DNA from 4 places in the Paralabilibaculum antarcticum genome. Region 1 is predicted to be linked to each of the others. Evidence: riboswitches for the same ligand, from Rfam matches in the RefSeq annotation. Region 1 holds a riboswitch; each other region holds the start of a gene.
What was found. Region 1 has a riboswitch for cobalamin ahead of L3049_RS19755 (TonB-dependent receptor). Riboswitches for the same ligand answer to the same signal wherever they lie in the genome.
Positions count from the first base shown of each region.

Region 2: it holds a riboswitch for cobalamin, as region 1 does, so the genes downstream of both, L3049_RS16600 (ABC transporter substrate-binding protein) here and L3049_RS19755 (TonB-dependent receptor) in region 1, are expected to answer to the same signal.
Region 3: it holds a riboswitch for cobalamin, as region 1 does, so the genes downstream of both, cobA (uroporphyrinogen-III C-methyltransferase) here and L3049_RS19755 (TonB-dependent receptor) in region 1, are expected to answer to the same signal.
Region 4: it holds a riboswitch for cobalamin, as region 1 does, so the genes downstream of both, L3049_RS16620 (TonB-dependent receptor plug domain-containing protein) here and L3049_RS19755 (TonB-dependent receptor) in region 1, are expected to answer to the same signal.

Region 1 is NZ_JAKJSC010000009.1:30,063-36,379, reverse strand. Features, by position in the region: gene L3049_RS19760 (PAS domain S-box protein) at 1-679, opposite strand, end outside; cobalamin riboswitch at 1,457-1,637, shown strand; gene L3049_RS19755 (TonB-dependent receptor) at 1,756-4,179, shown strand; gene L3049_RS19750 (carbohydrate-binding domain-containing protein) at 4,260-5,993, opposite strand; gene L3049_RS19745 (CotH kinase family protein) at 6,015-6,317, opposite strand, start outside.
Region 2 is NZ_JAKJSC010000005.1:36,631-42,947, reverse strand. Features, by position in the region: gene L3049_RS16605 (iron ABC transporter permease) at 1-910, opposite strand, end outside; gene L3049_RS16600 (ABC transporter substrate-binding protein) at 914-2,095, opposite strand; cobalamin riboswitch at 2,183-2,387, opposite strand; gene L3049_RS16595 (TIM barrel protein) at 2,436-3,434, opposite strand; gene L3049_RS16590 (hypothetical protein) at 3,862-4,449, shown strand; gene L3049_RS16585 (hypothetical protein) at 4,764-5,069, opposite strand; gene L3049_RS16580 (nuclear transport factor 2 family protein) at 5,576-6,317, shown strand, end outside.
Region 3 is NZ_JAKJSC010000005.1:187,763-194,079, forward strand. Features, by position in the region: gene L3049_RS17175 (AMP-binding protein) at 1-589, shown strand, start outside; gene L3049_RS17180 (hypothetical protein) at 633-1,205, opposite strand; cobalamin riboswitch at 1,454-1,654, shown strand; gene cobA (uroporphyrinogen-III C-methyltransferase) at 2,007-2,783, shown strand; gene L3049_RS17190 (sirohydrochlorin chelatase) at 2,786-3,652, shown strand; gene cobI (precorrin-2 C(20)-methyltransferase) at 3,677-4,381, shown strand; gene cobJ (precorrin-3B C(17)-methyltransferase) at 4,388-5,791, shown strand; gene cbiE (precorrin-6y C5,15-methyltransferase (decarboxylating) subunit CbiE) at 5,784-6,317, shown strand, end outside.
Region 4 is NZ_JAKJSC010000005.1:45,344-51,660, reverse strand. Features, by position in the region: gene L3049_RS16630 (family 20 glycosylhydrolase) at 1-1,259, opposite strand, end outside; gene L3049_RS16625 (YncE family protein) at 1,410-2,483, opposite strand; gene L3049_RS16620 (TonB-dependent receptor plug domain-containing protein) at 2,494-4,404, opposite strand; cobalamin riboswitch at 4,492-4,699, opposite strand; gene L3049_RS16615 (TonB-dependent receptor plug domain-containing protein) at 4,850-6,317, opposite strand, start outside.

The DNA.
Region 1 (6,317 bases):
CAACTTTAACTGGGAAGTTAGATAACTCAAAAATGCGATCCTTAATCTGAACTGTTTTTCGATTTATTTCGTTGTTGCTTAGTGCATTTTCATAGGTAGGATTAGAAGCGAGCTGAAAAGGATTGTTTGGTATTTCTTCATCTCGTTTGAATTTTATTTCTTCTTCACTTTTATTTATAAATTCACATAAGCTCTTATTTACATTCAGGTATTTCTCATTTCCATCCTTAATGTAGATCATGTTGGAAGATGAATTCACAAATGAGGTTAATTGATTTTCACTTTCTTTCAAACGTTCTTGAGCTTCCTTTTTGTTTGTGATATCAATAATGAAACCATCATAACTCTCCGTTTTGTTCTCTTTGTTTCTAATGGCTCTGGCGGTCATTAAAACCCAGATAGGACTTCCATCTTTTCTTTTGAATTTAATCTCAACATTTTTAACCTGAGGTTTTGGAGAAACATCATATTTGGCAATTAATTTTTCTCTTTCTTGGGTGTCAAAATAAAAGTCAGCTATGTTTTTGGAGAGTAATTCTTCTTCTTCTGCAAAACCGAGTAAGGAAAGCATTTCATTGTTTACCATAGTGAATTTGCCATCCCGGTTGGTCTGATAGAACCCAATGGGCGCAAAATCGATAATGTTTTTGTAAAGTTTATCGTTTGAGTTAGTTGGCATATTAGAGATTTCTTTTACAAAACAAAAGTAAGAATTAGGGCATTTTTATTGTTAATAAGACTCTTTAGTTTTAAGAGCTTAAAATATTATTATGAGCTTGCAGCAAAATAAGTCTGTTCATTTCTCATACTCAATTAATAATGGTATTGATTCAATGATTATGAATGATTAAACGATAGGGAAAAGAAAATGTTTCAAACTTTACTTCTTTAGGGGAGCAGTTTTTTGTAGGTGAATTTAGCAGAAGGTTTTGCCTGCATAACATATTTGGTTCGCTTATTTTTTGTATTTCATACGATTGTTCTTTTTAGTCTAAAATATAAGAAGGTGTTGTAGTTGCTGATTTAAAGGTTTATGGCATAGGTTTAATTTGTATGGGTAAATTTAGAGCACTAGCATTTTATGGGGAAGATAATCAATATATAAAATTTAAGTATTATAGTTATGTTTTACGTGATAAGTTTCATTTATTTTTAAGTTAATGATTTTTTTTCTAAAAAATAGCATCTATCACAGGCGATACTCAATTAATGAGGCAGAATAGAGCTCAGTTTTTCTGCTCAATACATTCTTAAGTTGATGTGCATACTCACGAAATGCATTTTAAATGCTTTTGTCGAATGCCAATGGCTCTTGTTTTGTGAGTAATATCTCATAAGCTAATCATTATTAATTGCAAATTATTCTTATCTATCGCGCAAGCGAATAAGCAATACTAAGTGTTTAAATATTGTTTTATAGCATGTTTTTACATTTAACTTAAAAGCAAAATAGTTTATAGATTTGTGCTGCAATTGGTGCGAAAGCTCAATAGGGAATCCGGTGTAAACCCGGAACTGTGCCCGTAGCTGTAATTCTCGTTACATCTTTAACACGTGCCACTGTCAGCCTAAGGCTGATGGGAAGGCGTTAACAGATAGAGATAAGTCAGAAGACCTGCCATTGCAACAGAGATCATTGCTCCGGGACAAGGGTTTATGATGTACAGTTATTCTATTTGATAGGGCTCGTATTGGGCTTTCTGTGCACCTTCCAGTTATTTCCAGAGCATATTTTTTAATCAAAAAAACAAAATGATGAAAAAATTATGCGCTATTGTTTACTTGCTTTTTGTGGTGAGTATTAGCTTATTTTCAATGCCAAATAACTACCGAGGGGTTGTTAAAGGCATGGTAGTTAACCAATCGTCGAAAGACCCACTTCCTTTTGTAACAGTTTCGATTCCCAACAGTACCAATGGTACTTTAACCGACGATTCGGGTGCTTTTTTGCTGGGCAATTTAAAACCCGGAAAACATGAATTACAGTTTTCTTGTGTAGGTTTTAAACCAATGCGTAAGCAATTTGAGATTCAGGAAAATGTTCCCGTAAATCTTCAGGTTTCCTTATCGGAAGATGTAATAGGACTCGCACAGATTGTTGTAAGTGCAGACAGAAGTCAGGTTAGTCGTAAGGAAGCGCCTGTAATTGTAAATATGTTATCGGCCAAAAGCTTACAGCAAGTAAACTCTTGTTCGTTAGCTGAAGGTCTTGCGTTTGCTCCTGGCATCCGTGTCGAAAACAATTGCAATAATTGTGGATTTAACCAAGTGCGAATGAATGGTATGGAAGGAAATTACTCTCAAATACTGATTAATAGTAGACAAGTTATTAGTGGTTTAGCCAGTGTTTACGGATTAGAGCATATTCCAACGTCTATGATTCAGCGTATCGAAATTGTTCGTGGTGGTGGTTCTGCTCTTTTTGGCTCAAACGCCATTGCAGGAACTATTAATGTAATTACCAAAGACCCTATTAGCAACAACTTTAGCCTTAACATTCAAAATAATATATTGGGTGTGGGCCTTAACGATAAGGCTAATGATTTTAATATTGACTTTAATTCTTCTATTATTTCAGATGACCGAAAAACAGGTATGTTTTTGTTTGGTGTCAAACGAGAAAGAGAAGCCTGGGATGCAACAAATGATGGTTTCTCAAATCTAGTTGAAATAAAGAGTAAGGGAGCTGGTATGCAAGCCTACCATCGTTTTTCAGATAGAAGTAAACTATCCGCAGAATATCATTTTATAAACGAATATCGTCGTGGTGGAGATCATTTAAATCGATTGCCTTTTAATTCGGAAATTGCTGAGCAGGTAGAACATGATATTCATGCTGGAGGCCTAACCTGGGATTTATATTTGGATAAAGAGCGGAAGCACAAATTATCGACTTTTGTATCGGGGCAATATACCGATCGTGAAACTTATTATGGCACACAAATGTTTGAGGATGCTGATGGAAATCCCTATACAGTTCCTCGACCAGATTATAGTGCTTTCGGCTCTACAAAAGATATTGCCAGTGTTATTGGAACACAGTATGCTACTGATTTAGATAAATTTCTAATGGCACCTGCGAAAATTGTGTTGGGTATCGAGAATACGTACAATACACTAAAAGATAAGAAGCTGGGTTATTTCGATCCAATTAAGAATTTGATGCTTGAAAATACGGTGATTTCAGATCAGCGATACAATACTTTTGGTTCGTATGCTCAGGTAAAATGGGATCTTAATTTTATGAACTTGCTTGTTGGAGGACGATTTGATTCTTACCGTATTAAAAATGATGCCGATCATTCTGTCTTTTCAAATAGTGTATTCTGTCCTCGTGTTAATCTGCAATTTAAGCTAAGTGAGAATATTAATGTCAGAACAAGTTATGCTAGAGGATACCGTGCGCCACAAATATTCGATGAGGATTTGCACATTGAGGCATCAACAGCCAGAACCATTACGCACGAATTAGATGAGAATTTGAAAGAGGAAACATCGAATACTTACTTGCTTTCTGCTGAATGGGATTTTACAATGAATAAGTGGGAATCTTATTTCTTGGTGGAAGGGTTTTACAACCGTTTAAACAATCCATTCTACAATGATTACATTCCAAATCCAGATAATTCGCAAGATTTAATTGCCTTGCGAACCAATGCAGGAGGATCGGATGTTGCGGGTGTAAATTTTGAGTACAAATTGGTTCCTTCTCATGTGGTAAACTGTCAGTTGGGTTTCACCCTTCAGAATGGCAAGTACGATACTGCTTTAAACCAGGGTGAAAATACCTTTACGGATAAAGTTTTGCGAAGCCCAAACCAATATGGCTATCTTCTCGTGAATTTGAATCCATCTCATCATACCGAACTGTCAATTAATGGAACCTATACTGGGCCAATGCATATGGTACACCTAGGTGGAGGATTGGATAAAAATGGTATGCTGATAGAGGAGTCTTTGGTGAAAACCAACTCTTTTTACGATTTGGGTTTCAAGTTTGCTTATCACATCGATTTTGGAGATCAGATGAAAATAGAATTTAATGCTGGTGTAAAGAATTTGTTCAATTCATTTCAAGACGATCCTGATTATGGAAACTCTCGAGATGCTACCTATGTGTATGGGCCAATTTCTCCAAGAACGATTTTTTTTGGAATCAGTTTAGGAAATGTTTTATAGGCTAGTAAAAGTAAAGGTGGCGAATTGATTCTCATCAATGCCGCCACCTTCTTTCTAACTAAATGTGTATTGTTTATGAATTAATCGATAAGACTTACTTTACTTGATATCGTAAAGCTTGAATAGAGACTGCCATCACTATAGGTGCCACCAGTGTACAATCCATTTGTTTTTGATCCGTTCGAGTTGCCACCCAAATAGATGTTGTAGCTTACGCCATTTTTTAAATCTGGAGAAGATACCACGAACGACTGAAATGCCTTTTTTGGTTTTATGGTCAGAATTTGATCTCCATCGGCACTTTCGATGTGAACCATTTGTCCGGCCGGCTGGGTACTATTAAAAGTTATTTTAGCAGCATATTGTGTTGAAGCAGTGCTAGGAGCTTCGTCCATTCGTGAGGTGCCAGATCCGACAAGCAATCCACCACTAATTATGCAAGAACCATCGTAATCCAATGCGCTATTCTCATTTGTTGCAGAACTACTTACAATCACGATTCCACCACTCATTACAATAGCATCATTCGAATCCAATCCATCTCCGTTCGAATCTACTACAATATAGCCTCCGTAAATATTCAGGGCGTACGTGCCAGTCGATTTTGTTCCTGGGCCCGAAGAACCGCCTCCTGCAGAGATGTTAATTCCATCATCGCTTGATATTGTGAAGATGTCGCCATCGTAAATGTTGATATTTCCTTCTGCACTTTCCAGTCCTTCGTAGGATTCACTGATGTTAATGTAGCTATCAATGATATCTAAATCAGCATCAGCATGTATTCCATCATCACCAGAAGCAATCTCGAAAACACCATCGTTAAGGGTAATTATCCCGTTCGAATGAATGGCATCGTCAGCAGAACTGATACTGAAAACTCCACTTTCGATGATAATCTGTGAACCCGCTTTAATTCCTTTTGTAGATGTGCTTGAATAAGTATTACTAGCACTTCCTCCACCGGCGATGAGGTCCATCTCAGCATAGGAAATGAGCACATCAGTTTCTGCGGTAATTGCATCGCCATCTGATGTGATTTCGAAATTACCGTTTGTAATAGAGATGTAGCCCTTTGCATCATCCTCTTCTTCGTCCGATTTTAAGCCATCACCACCACAGCTTATCAAAAAATCACCATTCTTTATAATCAGATAATCTTTTCCACGTATGCCGTCGTCCACTGCATTTATCGTGATCAACTCACTGTCTATAATCAGTCCATCTTTACTTGTAATTCCATCGTTGAAATTTCCTTTTACAAGCAAAGAGCCCTCGCCGTAAATGGTCATATCGTCTTTGCTGTAAATACAAGCGTTCGAATCATCATCTTCTTCTTCGTAGGTGTAGACATTACCATCGCTTAGGTAATTCTGCATGCCTTTTTCAAGAACGATCATGGTTTTTTCTGCACTTCTAATAAAAATGGGAGAGTTGTAGGTACAGTTGATATCAACACCATTTAAAATAAGACGAACAATGTCTTCATCTTCGGTATCAACAATAATCTGTCCATCGGAAAGGGAACCGCTAATGTTATAATTTCCTGCTGCCTTGATGGTAAGTGTACTTCCATTTGTACTGATTCCATCGGCATTACTGACAATCGAATTATCGTTAAGTACTACCGAAATTTCGGTAGTACTATCCCAAGAATAATCTTCAGTGCTTTCATGACTTTCTACATTATCTGTTTCTTCGCTGATTGTCTCACTTTCTTCTTCGTATTCTTCTGAGTCTGTATCTCGTTCACAAGAGAAAAGAGAGAGGGATAGAAGCAATGTAAACAGCAAGGATAATTTATTTTTTTTTGTCATAAAGCAATTTTATTTTAATTTTTACTTCAAGTAACTTGTTACTGCATCTTTTCTCGATTGTGCATGAGATTTTAGTGTTTCTACGGCTGAGTCGAAGCTAGAATTGGACCCGATATATGTGTATCCCGATTCTTCAGCGTAAGCATAATCTTTAATTAAATTGTAATGAGCAGTGTAGGTATCGCTAAGTTCCGATGGAATAAATACCTCGTTTACGAACTGGAGAAGGTAGTTTTCATACACTTTTTTGTAATCGGTATCATCAGCCAAATAGCTAATTAAGGGCCACGAAGAACTAACTTCATTTAAAGAAAAGCTTAGTGC
Region 2 (6,317 bases), on a different contig from region 1:
TAGCCGCACCTATTAAAACGACTGCTGGCATTAATACTTTATGGCTTGCTGTCCTAAAAATAGAACGTGCGATATGCGGTACCGCAACACCAACGAATGCTATAGGTCCTGTAAATGCCGTTAAGGTTCCTGCAATTAATGCCGTACTAATGATAACTGCAATTCGTGTTTTATTAACTGATATTCCAACGCCGCGAGCATAATTCTCCCCTAGCAACAAGGCATCCAAAGGCTTAATCAGAAAGAATGCTATAATTAAACCGCAAAAAACAATTGGGGCCATAACCTGCATTTCGTTCCAGGTAACACCTGCCAAACTTCCAAATGTCCAAACTATGAAACTTTGAATTTGCTCCGGATCACTAAAGTATTGGAGAATATTTACTACAGCACCCGTTATACTTCCAAACATGATTCCAATAATCAGTAAAGAAACACTGTCGGAAATACGAATAGAAGCCAAAGCCACAAGCATAAACACAAGAGATGCTCCTACAACTGCTGATACAACTAAGGCCCAACTTCCCAAAAATGCAGAAATAGCTCCAAATAAAACAGGAGCAATTGCCGATGCCATAACCATTAAAGCAACGCCTAAACTTGCACCAGAACTAATTCCCAAAACATATGGACCAGCCAAAGGATTGCGAAATAAAGTCTGCATCATAAGCCCGGTTACAGAAAGTCCTGCACCAACAATAATTGCCGTGATTGCTTTTGGTAAACGGAAATTAAGAACAATATAATTCCATGAGTTTTTCACATCTCCTCCCGAAAGAATTGCAAATACTTTCTCAAAAGGAATGTTTACACTTCCAAAAATCAAATCGAGAAGAAAAACCCCAATAATAATCAGAAATAAAATCCCAAATAGGAGCGATAACCAACTTCCACCTTTCTTCAATATCATATCTTATTTTAATTGCTGATAATAATACAATTCATAATCTGGTAACAATTCAGGATGTAATATTTTAATTGCATCTTTAAAAACAACATCGGGTTGCATTACACCAGATTCAAACCAATCATTGGCACCACGGCTGTTCATTCTTTTCGTATAACAAAAAACATTTCCAGTTTTATATGGCTTAAATAAGGTATAACGATCATCTAAGTTTTTCAAATCCTCCAATGTTTTGCATTGTCCCGGACCAAACCAAATATCTGCTTCACCTTGCTTATCGAATACCACTTCGAAACTTAAAGGAATACTACCACTTGTGCTATCTGAGAACCAATAATAATCTGCTTTCCCATCACGTAAAAATTGCCCTAAGTACGATTGGCCTCCTGGCATATACCAAGTTCCCTTAAAATTGTACCCAGACAATATGGATGGCTTATTTTCTACTTCGTAAACCAACTTTTTAAGCCCATTATAGCGATCTTCAACTTCCTTAAAATGCTTTTCAGCTTCTGCTTCTTTATTAAAAAAAGTTGCAATGAATTTTGCCCATTCAGCTCTTGCTAATGGTGAAGATTCCATCCATTCGATATTATAGGCAACAGGTAAACCCGCTTGCATTAATTTGGTTTCCCTTTCGGAGATTTTCATAAAACCAGCAACCATTACCAATTCTGGATCAATCTCTACAATCTTCTCAAAGTTTAACGTCTCGGAATGACCAACAGCTTGTATTTCGCCATTTTGCGCCTTTTTATTCAAGTCCTCATCATAAATACGATCCTTAAGAGATACCGCTACAATTTTATCTTGAACATTTAAAAATTTTAGGATCCCAATTTGGGTACTCGATAGTGCAGCAATGCTTCTTATTGGCACTTCAACCAATAAACCATCACTTGGAACTGTATCTTTCAGTTCTTCACCACGATTCTTTAAATAGTACTTTTGAAATACTTTCCCTTTGTTCCAAGGATCCCAAACGGTAAGTTCTTTTAAACCATTATCCAAGATTTTTATTTCAAAACCTTTGGCATGCTTAATAATAGTAGGATGGTAAAAGGCTAAATCTATTTTAGTATTAGCATCGTTGGCAGCGATCTTTTTTTGACTTGTAAATTGACAAGATGCGCTGCTTAAAAGTACAAACAGGAGAATTGCCCAAGGGCTTTTGTTTACTACACTCATTTTCTTCCACAATAATTGTGGGGATCGAACTCAAGAAAATACAATTGCGAGAATCATACCTTCGTTACTCAGTTCCCCGAAGTTACGAAACATTTTTTTCCTTAGGCAGGTCTTCTGGCTTACCCATCCTGACGCCTTCCCATGTGAAACTACATTCACTTAGTGGCTAATCTGTCAGAACTTATCAATGAATTATTCATTGAGGGCTTACAGCTGCGGGGACAGCTCCGGTATCACACCGGATTCCCTTTTAATTCCCAAAAACTTGGAAACCTAATTGCTGCAAATCTATGGATTATTTTGGAGAAAAAAGAAATTAAAACAAAGCCCGCAGATATTCCTAGCCCAATGCATTCATTTGAGTAGCTAACTTTTCCGAAAATTCATCCATACTCTTTGTAATAAATTCATGAATCACAATCTCTGGATTAAGCTCTGCAAGAATCTCTTTCACCCTCGATGATTGAAAAGGCAAATGCTGGTCAATTTGTAAAACATGATTACGAGCACTTGAATATTTATCTGAAAAATTAAGTTCTGACCAATTGAAAGGCAATCCTTCTTGTACCTGTTTCAGTTGATATTCGCCAGATAAACTACAGTTTAAATGCAAACTCTTTATTTTCTCTTGCACATCCTTCGAAAGACGAGATACACGATCAAGAACAAAATCAATCGCTTCATCTTCACAGCGCAGAGCAATATTGGTATTCATCAGATGACCTGTATCCAGCAAGAAATTCCAATTGGAAAATTCCAATCTAGCAGCAAAGTCATCCACTTCAGCCGGAAATAAAAAATCAAGACCAGGCCACCACAAATTCTCAATTGCTAAAGTAACAGGCGGCTCTCCATCAGAAAATTCCTGTGCTGTTTTATTCAGCATATCAGCAAAACTTGCCAACACTTCGGCACTTTTATAAGTAAAATCGCGAGTAAAAGCATGCTCTAATTCAACATGAGCAGCATGCAAAACCGCATGTTGAGGATTCAAAAGGGCAGCATATTCCCACAATTGTTTTTGTGAGGCAATCATATCTATTTTATTGCTTCCACCACAACGATACTTTAAATCTTCTGCAGATGTTTTTGGGAAATAAGCTTTTGCCCCATCTTCTCCCTTTCTCCAAACATCTAACCAAGTGACCCAAAATGGTAAATGCACACTTTTCACAATCTCTTTTGGAATATCATTAGAAGGACGATCATAACCAATCAAAAGTTCTACGCCATCCAATTCTTTTCTTTCTACATATTCTTCAAGTCCCTTCCAAGCATTCTCAAATCGATTCAAATCTGGTGGGTAAATGGAAAAATCAATCAAATTTTGATAATTCATATATAATAGTGTGTTTTTACCTTGTTATTACTAAAAAAAATAGGGTGTGAATTAAAAATCATGTCAAAAATAGTCTTAATAGATCATATTTACACCCACCCTAATCCAAAAATCTGATCATTTTTTTCATGAGCCAAGTCAAAAAATGACGTTTTGCCCATTTTTCGCAAAATTCGAAAACGTTATCATAAGTCTTAAAAAGTCAAATTAAGCTTAATAATGATAAAATTCTTTATTAAATCTATGTAACGCAAACAATTTCGGGAGCTTCCGCAACCGTTTTAAGTGATTTTTTTTGTTAATTCTTCAATTTTCTGCATTATTATTTAGATCATTTCTACGATTATTACATAGATTTACAATGTCAGTTAATCACAAATAAACGATGACTGATTTAATAAATATTTAATCACTAAAAACTAAAGAAATGAAAAATTTAAAAAGAATCGTATTAGGGGTCGTCTTATTCTTAGGAGCCAATTCTGCTTTTGCAACAGGTAACATTCGTATCAACTCTTATTTAGACACCGACTATTCAATTGTGTCAATCATTAATCCTTCAGAAGCTGATCTTAAAATGAAGATTTATGATGAAGCTGGAAACTTGTATTACTCAAGAAAAGTAGATGCAGCAACAACCGCTCAAAAATTATTCGACTTCTCTTACCTTGAAGATGGTAGCTACAAAATTATTTTAACTGGAAAAGAAGAAAGTCTTGAGAAATCATTTGAAGTTGTAAACAACAAATTGGTTACTGAAGCAGCTGAAGAAATTGCTGAGAAAACTCTTTTCAGAACTGACGACAAAGCTTTATTTGTAACTTACTTGTCATTCCAGAACAATGATTTTGATATTTTAATTAGCGATGCATCGGGTAATGAAGTATTTGAAGGAACTTACTCTGCTGAACCAACTTTCTCTAAAAAATTCAATGTAGAAGCATTGCCAAAAGGAGATTATAAAGTTCGTTTAGTATCAGATAAAAAAGAGTACAATTATGCCTTCAGAAAATAGTGACCAAAGTGGTTCAAGTGACCAGATGATTCAAAAGAATCATTCCTATATAATAAGTGTAAGCCCAGAGAAATCGGACCTACACTTATTTTTTTGTAGTTAATTAAGCAAAAAAAAACACCTCACAAATAAGGCGTTTTTATTTTTAAGATTGGCTTATTAATAAAAGCTTGTTGGTGTTTATTAATTGTACTATCTCAATAACTATCGAGATCAAATGGCTCATCCGCGCCCATGACAATTTAGCTTTTGTTGAACGCTTAGTTGTTGTAGGCTGACTTTATATCCTCGCCATTAAATTCAATCAGGTCATTTTACTTCTTCTTAAACAAGATTCCCCCAAATGTTCCAATTAGCATTCCAAAACAAATCCCATAAGTTAAGGTAATCGTTCCAAATTTGTCACTTAACGATAATCCAATAGCTATTCCAAAAAGCATCCCGTACGTAATATAATTCTTTTCGCCATTTTCATTAGCTGTTTCCTCATCAGCAATATTATCAGTTCTTTTATTAGAATAATATTTTCCTCTCTTTTTGTTACTCTCATTTGCAAGAACCAACGCAATCGTAATCCCCATAGCAATCCATGGCAAAGCAGCAATAACAAAATCATACATAACTTATATCCCTCATTGTTTTAATTACAAATTCATTTTTATAAAAACACCCATATTAAGAATCATTAAAATTGTAAATTGAGTTCTAATTACAATAATTTTTATCAATTGCTAAATTTCAAATTATCCTTATTTCATTAGCAATAGTTTCTCAAACTTGTCTACGTTGAGAATATGGGGCGTTTGGCATTTTGAAAAGCCAACCTGTGAAACTAATATAATTTGTATTAAATGTACACATTTACTTTTTAATTGCTATCTGCCAAATGGTCTATAATTATTGTTGTGAGTAGTTGTTTTTTACAATAAAACGGCTCCTTCTAAGTTAATCTAAACCCAATTATCCTATTTTTATTTACTACCTGTTTCATTCAACAAGAATTAGTTTATAAGATAAGAAAACACCTCCTTGGTTACATATTTACCCTATTATTGAAGATTATTACCTTTTAAAAACTAGCAAGCTGGGATAGTTTTGTGTCGTTGAAAATATAATTCACGACGAAATGAGAACAGCAATAATTAGTTTAGTATTAATCATGGGTTTAATCGCTTGTAAACAGAAAAAAATGGAATTAACACAAAAAGAAAAGGCAGTAGCATTTATTAAATCATTCGAAACTGGAAGTTCAGATGTTTTGAATTTTATAGATGAGAATATTAAAAGTCATAATTATACATTACCGAATGGGAAAAATACATATGAAATGTATTTTACCAATGAGCCCTCAGGTTGCAAGATAGAATTCATCCGTATTTTTGAGGATAAGGAATTCGTGATAATGCACAACAAGTATACCAATCTTGAAGGTTACCCTGGGCCAATTATTACTTTTGATATTGTACGATTCGAAAACGGAAAAATTGCAGAACATTGGGACAATATTGCTCTGGAAATTAATGAGTCTATTAACGGAAATAGTCAAACTGATGGTGCCGTAATAATTAAAGATATTTCATTAACAGAAAAAAATAAAGCTGTAGTTTCAGAATACATGCAAGTTATGTTGAGTGGTGAGTTCGATAAAATAGCAAAGCATATTAATGGCGAGAACTACATCCAGCACAATTCTATAATCGACAATGGTGTATCTGGAGTTCTTAACACCATAGAAAAGCTTAAAACTGAAGGCATTGATGTTGTATTTAATAAAGTACACCGCATTTTTGCTGAAGGAAATTTTGTTCTTGCCATAGTAGAAGGAAGCATGGGAGACAAACCAACATCCTTTTACGATTTATTCAGAA
Region 3 (6,317 bases), on a different contig from region 1:
TGGTCCAGCTATTACTAAATTTCAATCAACTGGTCCTGCATTAATTGGAGTAGAATTGAAAATTAATAATCCCGATCCTGTTACTCAGGTGGGAGAAATATGGGCTAAAGGGGATAATGTAATGCTAGGCTATTATAAAGATCCAGAAAAAACGAAAGAGGTTTTAACTGAAGATGGCTGGTTTAAGACAGGAGACTTAGCAAAAATGGATAAAAACAATTATCTCTATATCGAAAGTCGATTAAAGAATATGATTGTTGGTGCTAGTGGTGAAAATATCTACCCTGAAGAAATTGAATCTGTTATTAACAACTTCAAGCATGTGGTAGAATCAGTTGTAGTTGAGAAAAAAGGAAAACTAGTTGCCATGGTTCATTTTAATTATGAAGAACTGGAGCAACAATATAAAACAATTAGGAAAGATGTTGAAAACTATGTGGATCAGCAAATTGATGATTTAATGCAGGAGCTTCACGAATACGTTAATTCCAGAGTAAATAAGTTCTCACAAGTGCAAATGGTCATTGCTCAGGTTGATCCTTTTCAAAAAACTGCAACTCATAAAATCAAACGCTTTCTATACTATTAGATAAACAAAAGGCTGATTTTCATCAGCCTTTTTTTATGTCTTCTTATTCATCCAGAGACCAACTGTAAATTAAAGACGCATCTCCAGTAAATTCTTTTTCACGATCAATTTCGGTTTGTTTTTCGAATTCTGGCCCAAAGCGTTCAAAAGCACTGATAAAACCAAAATCTCGATCTGGAATGTCTTTTAAAATCTTACCAACTAATGAGACAGCCTTTTTGGAAATAACCAACCAAGGAACTGTTGCAGCGCCAACAAGATCTGTAACAATGCCAAAAGCGTCGCCAGCGATCCCTGTTTCAATTTCTTTCAATATTTCGCCTAAATCTCTTTGTGCTTTTCTTGTATGTCGTAGATAGATATGCACGTTTAATTCTCGATCTTCTGGCATTTCCCTACTCAAAATATACAATCCTTCGGATCCAGATTGGTCCGTATCAAAAAAGTATTCGTTGTCGTGACGCTTACTCAATTTGAATGGTTCCTGAGGAATGGTAGTGACCATCATTTTATCATTTTCGGTAGGATGGTCAGCGATGATTACAAAGTATAATTTCCAACTTCTTTTAGGGCGATAGATCCGTATTCCATCAATTTCCAATCTTACTTTACTCATGATTTTAGGCTTTAGTTTTTATAAATATAGAGATTATTATGTTGAGGTAGAAATTTTATAGAATTTTTATATGGTTTACTTGTTTGCGCTTGTGATTAGATGTTATGGAAGTTTTATTTATGTTTTTAGACAGATGTACTTGATGTTGTTATTTTTAATTGTTTGATATTCAGGTTGTATTGGTTTGATGGTTTTTGTGGAAGGATTCCATATAGGATAGCTCGTGCGGATCTTAAATTTAAATTGATACATTTGTTACGTGATTTGGCAATAGTAGATCTCTTGATCATCTATTAAAGAGGGAATCCGGTTTGAATCCGGAACTGTACCCGCAGCTGTAATCTCTATACCAAACTCTGTTGCACAATGCCACTGTATCTTATGGAAGATATGGGAAGGCGCAACAAGAGGGAGAAAGTCAGAAGACCTGCCTAATAACAAATATGTTTAATCGATACTTTCGGGACTAAAAGTGAGATTATGATGAGATATGATGTATTCATGCCTGCGGGGCATGCTGTTTTTGGTTCTTACAAAAAGAGCCAACTTTGCAAAAATAAACCAGGAACAAAGAGCGCTCCGCTCATTTTGTATTCCAATAAATTGTGCTGGTTTACCAATAAAAATAATTTCGACAAACAAGTTGACGCAAGCAATTATTGTGAAAACATAGTCTTGTTTCGGAAAGCAATTCAAAAAATTAGAATCCAATAATTCTACTTGTTGATTTCAACAGGTAAGAATTGATATACCCCAAATTTAAGGCAAACCTCCGTTTGCAAGCTTGAAATTCGAGATAATATGATGCGTGAAAGAGGAAAAGTAAGTATCGTTGGAGCTGGACCAGGTGATCCGGAATTAATTACACTAAAAGCTATTCGAGCTATTGAAAATGCTGAAGTGGTACTCTATGACTATTTGGTAAATAAGCAATTGCTAGACTATTGTAAAGAGGGTTGTGAGATTGTTTATGTTGGAAAAAAGAACCGACAACATACTTACCCACAGGAAGATATTAATAAAATGTTGATTGAGTATGGATTGGCAGGGAAAAAGATTGCTCGATTGAAAGGCGGAGATCCATTTGTTTTTGGGCGAGGTGCAGAAGAGATTTTAGGCTTGAAAGAACACGATATTGAGTTTGAGGTAATTCCTGGAATCACTGCTGGAGTAGCTGTTCCAGGAGCCGCAGGTATTCCGGTTACATTGCGAAATGTAGCTTCATCAGTGGCTTTCTTTACTGGTCACCAATGTGCAAATCACAAAACGGAGATTTATTGGGACAAAATCGCAACAGGAATTGATACTCTTGTGTTTTATATGGGCGTAACACAAGCCCCAAGAATTGTAAGAAACTTGATGGCCTGTGGGAAAAACCCAGAAACTCCAGTAGCCATGATTCGTTGGGGAACATTACCAGAACAGGAAGTTCTTAAGGGAACACTTGGGACGATTGTTCAAATGATGGAGGAACACAATTTTAAACCACCAGCAATATTTATTGTTGGTGAGGTTGTGGCTTACTCGGAACAATTATCACCACTAATCAATCAAATGGCTGAATCAGAAATAGAATAGTTATGAGCAAAAAAGGAATTTTAATCTGTGGGCACGGTACCCGTAAAGAAAGAGGAGCAAAAGCTTTTCAGGAATTTGCAATGAAATATGCTGCTCAAACTACCGATTATGAGGTGGAACTTGGCTTTTTAGAACTTTCGGAACCTAATTTTGAAACTGGCGTGAAGCGCTTGCTTGAGAAAGGAGTTAAGGAGATTATAGCTGTACCGGTATTTCTATTTACTGGTGTTCACATTCAAAGAGACATTCCTTATGCTCTAAATAGCTTTCAGGAAAAATATGATGTGAAAATTCAGCTAGCAAATTACATTGGAACTTGCCATGAAATGGTTGATTATAGTGTAAAGCTTCTTGAGGAGACACTAAAAGACAAAAACTGGAATGTTGAGGAAACAGCATTTCTGGGATTAGGTATTGGAGCTTCAAAAGCCGAAGCAAATGGTGATTTGGCAAAAATGACCCGTTTGATTCAGGAGAAACAAAAGTATCCTTTTTCAATTAATGCCTATACGAGTAGCATGACTTATCCTGCTTTGCCTTCGGTATTGGAATGGATGAAAGTTTTGCCTTTTAAAAATATTGTAATGCTGCCTTTCGTGTTTTTCCCTGGTGTTTACATGGATAGAGCATATGAAACAATGGATGTTTTTGTGAAGGAAAATCCGGATAAGAACATTGCAATTGCACCCTTATTAGGTGATACAGATGGTTTGTTTGAGATCTTAAATACAAGGTTGCAAGAGGTCTTAGATGGTAAAGTAGATTTGATTGCATCGACAGATTTAACTGGAGTTGAGCCACATCACCACCATCACGATCACGATCATTGCCACGGACATAGTCATGATCATGGACATCACCATCATTAATAAGAACAGAGAGAATAGTTAGATATGAGCGGAAAAGTGTTTGGAGTGGCTTTAGGTCCCGGAGATCCGGAATTGATTACAGTTAAAGCCTTGAATTGTCTTAAGAAAGCGGAGAAAATATATTATCCGGCAACGCAAACATCGAAAGGAAATCAGGATAGTTTCTCTTTGGTGATTTTGAAACAACTGGATGTTGAGGAGTGCAAATTTGTACCGATTACGGTGCCGATGAGCAAAGATCGATCGCATGCAGAAAAAGCATATGCAGACCTGTTTTTAAAGGTACAGCAAGATGTGAAAGAAGGAAAGCAGGTTGCAGTTGTTAGCGAAGGCGACATCTCTTTCTTTAGCACATTTGCTTACTTGTTAGATGATTTTAAAGCTAACAGTATCGATTTTGATATGATTCCTGGAGTTCCTGCTTTCATACTAGGAGGATCGGCTGGGAGATTGCCTTTGGTAACTCAAAACGACAAGCTTTTGGTTGCGCCTGATTTGGAAAATAAGGAAGAGTTGAAATCTCTTTTGGAGCAAAATCAAACGGTTGTTTTAATGAAAATTTCTAAAGTTCGAGATTGGATCAAGGACTTTATTGCAGAAAGTAAACTACAGTTCTTTTATGGGGAATACTTAGGAACAGAAAAGCAGTTTACCTGCACCGATATGGACAATTTGAAGGATCGAAAAATTCCATATTTCGCCATTATCATATTTTACGGAAATAAATAAAAAATCATGCCAAATATATTAGGGAAGATAACTGTTGCAGGCTTAGGGCCAGGAAGTCCTGAGATGTTTTTGAATCCTGCAATTGATGCAATCAGAGAAGCCGATATTGTGATCGGATACAAATACTACTTTCAGTTCATAGAATCATTTCTGAAAGAAGGAACTGAATGCATGGATACTGGAATGCGTCAGGAAGTGGAGAGAGCTGAAAAAGCATTCGAATTTGCAGAACAAGGAAAAGATGTTGTGGTAATTAGTTCTGGAGATGCTGGAATTTATGGAATGGCATCGCTTGTTTTCGAAATGGCAGAAAAAACAGAATCGAAGGTTGAGCTAAAAGTTGTACCAGGTATTTCGGCATTTCAAGCAGCAGCGGCAAAATTAGGCGCTCCTTTAAGTCACGATTTGGTCATTCTGTCCTTATCGGATTTATTAACCAGCTATACCCTAATCGAAAAGCGTATTAAAGCTGCAGTAATGGGTGATTTTGTTACAGCCATTTACAATCCGAAAAGCAAGAAGAGATATTGGCAGTTGTATCGTTTAAAAGAACTGTTTTTAGAAGGACGAGAAGAGACCACTCCGGTTGCTATTGTACGTCAGGTAGCTCGCTCTGAAGAACAAATTACCTTAACAAACTTACGTGATTTTGATCCCGAAATGGTTGACATGTTTTCAATTGTAATTATCGGTAATTCACAGTCTTACATTTCAGGAGATCGTTTTATCACGCCACGCGGATATTATAGCAAAGAGGAACAAAATGGAAGACCTGGTCCATTGATTATGCAGGAAAGCTTCCGAACCATTGCTGCTGAATTGAAAGGAATGGATTTGCCATTGGAAACAAAATGGATGATGTTACACTGTATTCATACATCTGCTGATTTTGAATTGGCTAAGATCCTAAAAGTACAGAACAATGCGGCTCCAAAACTGAATGAATACCTTCAAAAAGGTGGTGTAATCATTACTGATGTAACAATGGTTCAGTCAGGAATCCGAAAGAAAGCTTGCGAGCGAATGGGCGTTGAGATCAAATGCTATTTGCACGATCCTCGTACAATGGAATTGTCAGAAAAGCATGGCATTACACGTACACAAGCCGGAATTCGTTTAGCCGTTGAAGAGCATCCTGATGCCTTGTATGTATTTGGAAATGCACCGACCGCTTTAATCGAACTAACAGAATTGATGCGAAGCAAAAATATTCAGCCTGCAGGAATTATTGCTGCACCTGTTGGATTCGTAAATGTAAAGGAATCGAAACACAGAGTGAAGAGCTTTACCGAATTGCCTGCGGTTATTATTGAAGGCAGAAAAGGTGGTTCAACATTGGCTGCAACCATTGTAAATGCAATTCTTAGTATAGAAGATGCTTACGATTTAAAACCAGGGAGAGATGTTTAATTTTTACATCATAGGCATACCAGATCGAATGGAAGTGAGCCTTTCTGCCGAGGTGAAAGAAGTGTTGAGTAGTCAACGTTATTTTTCGGGAGGAAAGCGTCATAGAGATTTGGTGGCTTCATACTTACCAGAAAATGCTGAATGGATTGACCTTGTTGTTCCATTGGAAGGTACTTTTCATGCATATGAAAAGATTGAAGAGCCAATTGTAGTGATTGCCTCTGGAGATCCTTTGTTTTTTGGAATTGGCAATACGATAAAACGTCGTTTCCCAGATGCCAAAATGAAGGTGTACTCTTATTTCAACAGTCTGCAATTGTTGGCTCATGAATTTCAATTGGCTTATGGTGAGATGACCATTTGCACCTTAACGGGAAGAGATTGGGTAAACTTGGATCAGGAGTTGATTCGCGGTAAGAAATGCATTGGCGTTTTAACCGATAAGAAGAAAACTCCTTCTACAATCGCCCAAAGAATGTTGGAAGCTGGTTTTGACAATTACAAGATGATTGTAGGATCGAAATTG
Region 4 (6,317 bases), on a different contig from region 1:
TGATAATGATCGAAATAACAATGTGATCCAGGTGTCATAATTACATCATGATGCTGTTTGGCAGCCTCAATACCGCCTTCTGTTCCTCGCCATGACATAACTGTTGCTTCAGGAGCCAAGCCGCCTTCTAATATCTCATCCCAACCAATAATCTTACGATTCTTGCTGAGTAAAAACTTCTCAATTCGCTGAATAAAATAGGATTGCAATTCATGCTCATTTTTTAAGCCTTCTTCTTTCATTCGCTTTTGACACAAATCACAAGATTCCCAATTTGTTTTAGGACACTCATCACCACCAATATGAATGTACTTTGATGGAAATAAATCAATAACTTCTAACAGTACATCTTCTAAAAATGAGAATGTTCCCTCTTTTCCTGCGCAATAAACATCTTTAAATACACCCCATTCATTTTCCACATTAAAGGGTCCATCAACACAAGCTAAATGCGGATAAGCAGAGAGAGCAGCAACAGAATGTCCTGGCAATTCTATCTCTGGAATAACAGTTATGAATCGATCTGACGCATATTTTACAATCTCTTTTATTTGATCTTGCGTATAGAAACCACCATACCTTGTTCCATCCTTTTCAATTCGCCATGCACCAATATCGGTTAGTTTAGGATATTTTTTAATCTCGATTCTCCAACCCTGATCTTCGGTTAAATGCCAATGAAAAGTATTCATCTTATACATTGCCATTAAATCGATATACTTCTTAATAAAATCGACCGAAAAGAAATGTCGGCAAACATCCAAATGCATACCTCGATACTTATATCTTGGCTCATCTAATATCTTTACATACGGAATTTTTATACCAGCATTTATAGGAATTATTTGCAAAAGAGATTGTATTCCGTAAAAAAATCCTTTTCCAGATTTAGCCTCAATCAAAACTCCTGTAGCATCAACTATTAAAGAATACTCTTCTTCTCCCCAATTGTGGTCATTAACCTTTTTAAAAATAATTTTATTCGATGCAGGCAGTTTTCTGCTTCCTTTTTTAGGAATTCTAACACCAGTTAACTCATTTAACTGATCAGACAAATAAGAAAGCAGAATTTCCTTATCATCAACTCCTTCAGAAAAGAATATCTTCACATCCTCCTTTAGCGATAAGCTACCAGTTGCCTCAACAATTCTTGCTGGTTTTGGTATTATACTTACAGATTTATTAGCTTGAGCAATTGCGGTAGAAGTATTCATAACTTGCATACTAAACAGTATCAAGAACGAAATAGAAGTTCTCATAAAATAGATAATTAGAATTTATTTCACTTTGGCTTTTGGAACCATAAACTTAATAATTTTATCTAAGATAACGACAGAAAATATTGAGCATAAAAAAAGCGTCATTTCTTAGAAAGAAATGACGCTTAAATTTATTTTACAACTACTGAATTAGTAGCTAAACATTGTTGAATTTGGTATAGCTCCAACTGTAAATTCTTTTAATTTCTCACCATTAGAAGAGTAAACAAGTACTTTTCCAGGATTTGTCCCTTCACATAACCAAAGGTTTCCATTTTTAGGATTTACATCCATTCCGTAGAAAGTAGCATCAACAAATTTTGTTGTTGGTAAAGCTGTATCAGTAATATTCATTGCATACACGGCATCAGACATAAAGTAAACTGTCTTTTTGTCCTTGCTTATCGCAATATTTTTAATGCCACTAGTACTTAAATTTGTCAAAACAAATGAGTTCACATCTTGTGTATCACCATCAATTTTTGAAATACCAGCATTTGTATAACTAACATTTGGATAGTTGCTATAATCAGGTACACCAGAACAATAAACCCAAAGATCCCCATTGGTATCTTTTACCATATCTTTAGGACATGACTTAACGGTAATTGTTTTTACAACTTCATCGGTATCAAGATCTATTACAGAAACTGTATTATCGTCATTAGACCATCCACCACTGTTTGCTACATATAATTTATTTCCTGAAACAATCATTTTTTCGGGTCCCGCACCAACAGTAATTTCTTTTGTTTTTGTCATTGTATTTAAATCAATAACAAAAACTTCATTATTTTGCTTTACTTGATTTGGATAAGTTCCTGTAACCCCATTTCCATTCGACACATATGCTTTACCATCTGCAAAAGCAATTTCACGAGGATATGAAAAGCCTTCAATTGTTGCATAATGCTTAAAATCCACAGCTGTAACAACTTCAACATAACCAGCTCCACTTCCTGTAGTTACAACAATAAATGCATATTCATCATTCATCGCCAGAGATTGAGGATACTGACCTAATGCGATACTATTAACTGATGCAAAATAATTTAAAGTAACATTATCATCTTTATCAATTAAACTAATTGACCCGTTTGTGCTTCCTTCATTTAATACAAAATTTCCTTTTAATTGAGGAATTTCATTATCATCACTAGAACATGATACAAACAACACACTTGCAACTAACAATCCTAATGCAAGATTCAAAACCTTTTTCATAGCTAATTAATTAAAAAATTACATTCACCCCAAAATAATAAGCTCTGCCAGGCATAGGGTAAAACCTAACAATTTCATATGATTCATCCAACAGGTTTTCTACTCGACCAGTTAGTTTAATATTTGCAAATTTGGTATTGAAACGATACCCTCCGTTAATATCTACCAATAAATTTCCGTCTACCTGATCACCTTCCCAAGTATTGGTATTTGAACGTAAAGTCCCCAACACGCCAACATCCCATTTACCAAATAAATAATCAGAAGAAAATTTGACGATATGATGCGGACGATAGGCTAGCGTTTCCTTATACTCAACACTTTCCTTATCATTATTGTACGCATCGTTATAGGCATATTTTAATGAAGTTCGTAGACTATTACTCTTGACCTTCATAAGATGAGTTGCCTCAATATCAACACCTTGAAGTACTGTTTTACCAATATTGATCGGTTTCCAAAGCGTTCCTGATACGGGTTGCCATGCAATTAAATCATCATTAAGAGCCTTATACGCATTTACATCAATGGTAATATCACCATACAATGCCTTCCGTTGAAGCATTATCAAACCTAATTCGTAATTCCATCCATTCTCTGATTTTAAATCCACATTTCCAGAATTATTCCAGTAACGTTCATTAAATGTTGGTCTTCTATAGTGAGTCGATGCCTTAGCTCTAATATCAATAATATTAGGAAAAAGATGAATCAACGAACTAAAAGAATACATTTCGGGTGGGTTAACCTCCGAATTCCATTCCTTTCCATAGGTGAATATAAATGTTCCGATTAAGGGTGTATATTTGGCAGCTAAAGATAAACGCGATTCATTTTCATGAATATTACCTTGGTAATTATTTGTAATTCCTTTTAACCAATTGTACTTTCCATTAACATCAACACTCCAATTATCGGAGAAATAATATCTAAAGTTGACATCATTTAGCCAGCGCTTCGATTCTATTTCTGAAAATATTTTATATCCTGTATTCGTAGCACTTCCCCTATCGGTATACTTCAAATAATCTGATAAATATGCAGATTTCGCTTCCATACGAAATTTACCAATCAATTTTTTCCAGCCAACGTAAGCTTTAAACGACGAATCTCTTTGTTTTTGAAAGCTAATAGGAGCTCCAATTCCCATTAAACCGCCAATATTCTTTTCTTTAACCTGATACCATACACCTAAATCAATATAATTTTCTTTGATTTTTAGATGTAGGTCTTGAATTGTCCCATATGCCCTGTTTTCATTATTATTTAGTCGCTCGGTTGGCGATCCAAAATCATGAAAATCAGTGTATGAAAAATCATTCTTTCCATATTGAAAAAATGCTTGTCCCGAATAAGAAATCCACTTATCGGAATATTTCCCAAAGATTTTTGTTTTTGTATTTGAGTAGCTACCTACTTCCGACATCAATCCTAATGAAGATTTCTTCTTCCAATCGGGATGATTAGACAACTCAATAGCTCCTCCTAAAGTTCCGGAACCATACAAAGAACCAACAGCTCCGTACACCACTTGAACCTGATCAAAAGAACCAGCGTTTATTAAAGATACATCAGCAGATCCTGTTGTTAAAGAATTAACAGGAATTCCATTCCAATTAACAGAAGTATGTGTACCTGATGCTCCTCGCATTCCAACGGTAGCGAGTGCTCCATACGCACCATTTGATGAGATATTTACTAAAGATGTTTTTTGAAGAAGACCAGATAAGTCCTTCCCACTATACCTTTTTATTAAAGTAGAATCAATTAGCACTTTTTTCTCTGTAGTCGAAAAGTGATTTAATTTAGGCGCAACAATATCAATGGATTCAATCTGAATCGTATCCACACCAAGCTTTTGCCCAAAACTACACAAGCTTATAAAGCTTCCTAACAACACAAATAAAAACTTCAACTTCATCTAATATTTGATAAAGAAGAAAATACAAGGATAGAACAATAGAAATAAAATCTTCGATCGTCTTCCAAACACCTTCTCCGAATGTTTTGAAAATCAAGTTAGCATTGGCAGGTCTTCTGACTTACTCAACTTTTTCCGCCTTCCCATTCGATTATATCAAACAGTGGCATTGTGGTGAAAAAGCTTTCTTCTGAGCTTACAGCTACGGGAACAGCTCCGGACTTTCACCGGATTCCCTTTTCATCTCTATCTGACAAAAATCAGATTCACGAGAACCAATTATTTTGCAAATATAGATAAAAAAAATCAAAATGAGACTTACTAATCTCTTATTTAAAACCTATTTTAAAACACACTGTATATCAACACACAACAAACTATAAATCATAAAAAAAAGGGACATCCCATAATTGGAACATCCCCTTTTAACTGAATAAAATTCTTTTTAAAATCGATAACTAAATTTGGCAGTAATAGCTCTTCCTGGCATATTATAACCATCCTTTTCAGTATAATTCTCATCTAATAAGTTGGCTAGCGTCAATCCTAATGTGTATTTTTCATTAAATGAATAACTTGCAGAAAAATCAAACACATAAGATACAGGATGGCGTAACAAAGCTTTATTAAGTACATCTGGTCTAACTTCCTTTGCATTGTAAACAATTGGCGCTTTACTTACCGTTGGCCAATTTGAATAATCAGCTACATACATGTAATTGTTCTCGTATCGATGTCCAATATAGCGACCACTTAAACGGGTTGAAAAACCTTTCAAATTATCGAATTCAACTCCAAATGTTGCAGTATTGTCACGCACATATCGCATTTCTCCTGTTTGAGTAAGACCTGTAGCATCTTTATAAGTTACATCAGCATCAAAAAGATGAGTGTAATTCAAATATACACGCAAAGAATAATCGTAGTCTTGCACAGCCCCAAAATCATACGATGCTACGATCTCTAAACCATCCATTTCAGACTTCATTGCATTGATGTAGGTTATATCACCATTCTGCAAACTGCTTCTCACAATCTTATCTTTATGGTAGGTGTTGAAATAAGTCAAATCAAAATTAATTCCTTTTTTGAAATTTTTAAAAGCAAATCCCACATCAACAGTATTTGATTTTTCCGGGTTCAAATCTGCATTTCCAATTGTTTTTACTGTACCTCTTTGATAGAAACCAGCTACCTGATATGCCTTAGGAGCTAAAAAAGCATCTCCCCAACTAGAATGTACTGACAGATCTTTAGTCAACTGATACTTCACACCAATGTTTTTAGTAAAAACCCAATAATCTTCAGAGCTTTTATCGTTCGCCAACAATTTGTCTGCTTCCAGTTCAAATTTTATCATATCTCCCCTTGCACCTACTGACAAATCAAGTTTTTCATTCAAAAATTTAAAATGAGTTTGTCCGAAAATTCCAGTAGCAATATTATTGTAATCTGGTTGATAAGGAGCTTCTAATACACCTGCAGTATCGAAATTAGAACTTTCATATTTCTGAGTTTTATTATCAATCCCCAAGGCAACAGAATGCACATCAAAGGCATAGGTATCATATAACTGAAATCCATAATTTTTGTAATCACTCTCAAAATCGCCATAACCATCCGAACCAACATCTACCGTTTTGTTGTCTTCATCTGAATAAAATGGAGAAAAGGTAATTTTATGATTCCCAATACTTCCCAAAACATCAAATCCAGCGGTATACCGTTCAATATCTTTTGAATCCATACCTTCTGTATGCCAGAAATTACCAGGTGTTTCAATACCGTTCCCAGCATAATAGCCTCCATTTAGATTAAGTTTCCAATTTTCGGCTAGTTTAACCCCCACACGAGCATCAAAATTTGATGTCTGAAACTGAGTATTTTCCATTCTTCCGCCATAAGTAGATGGA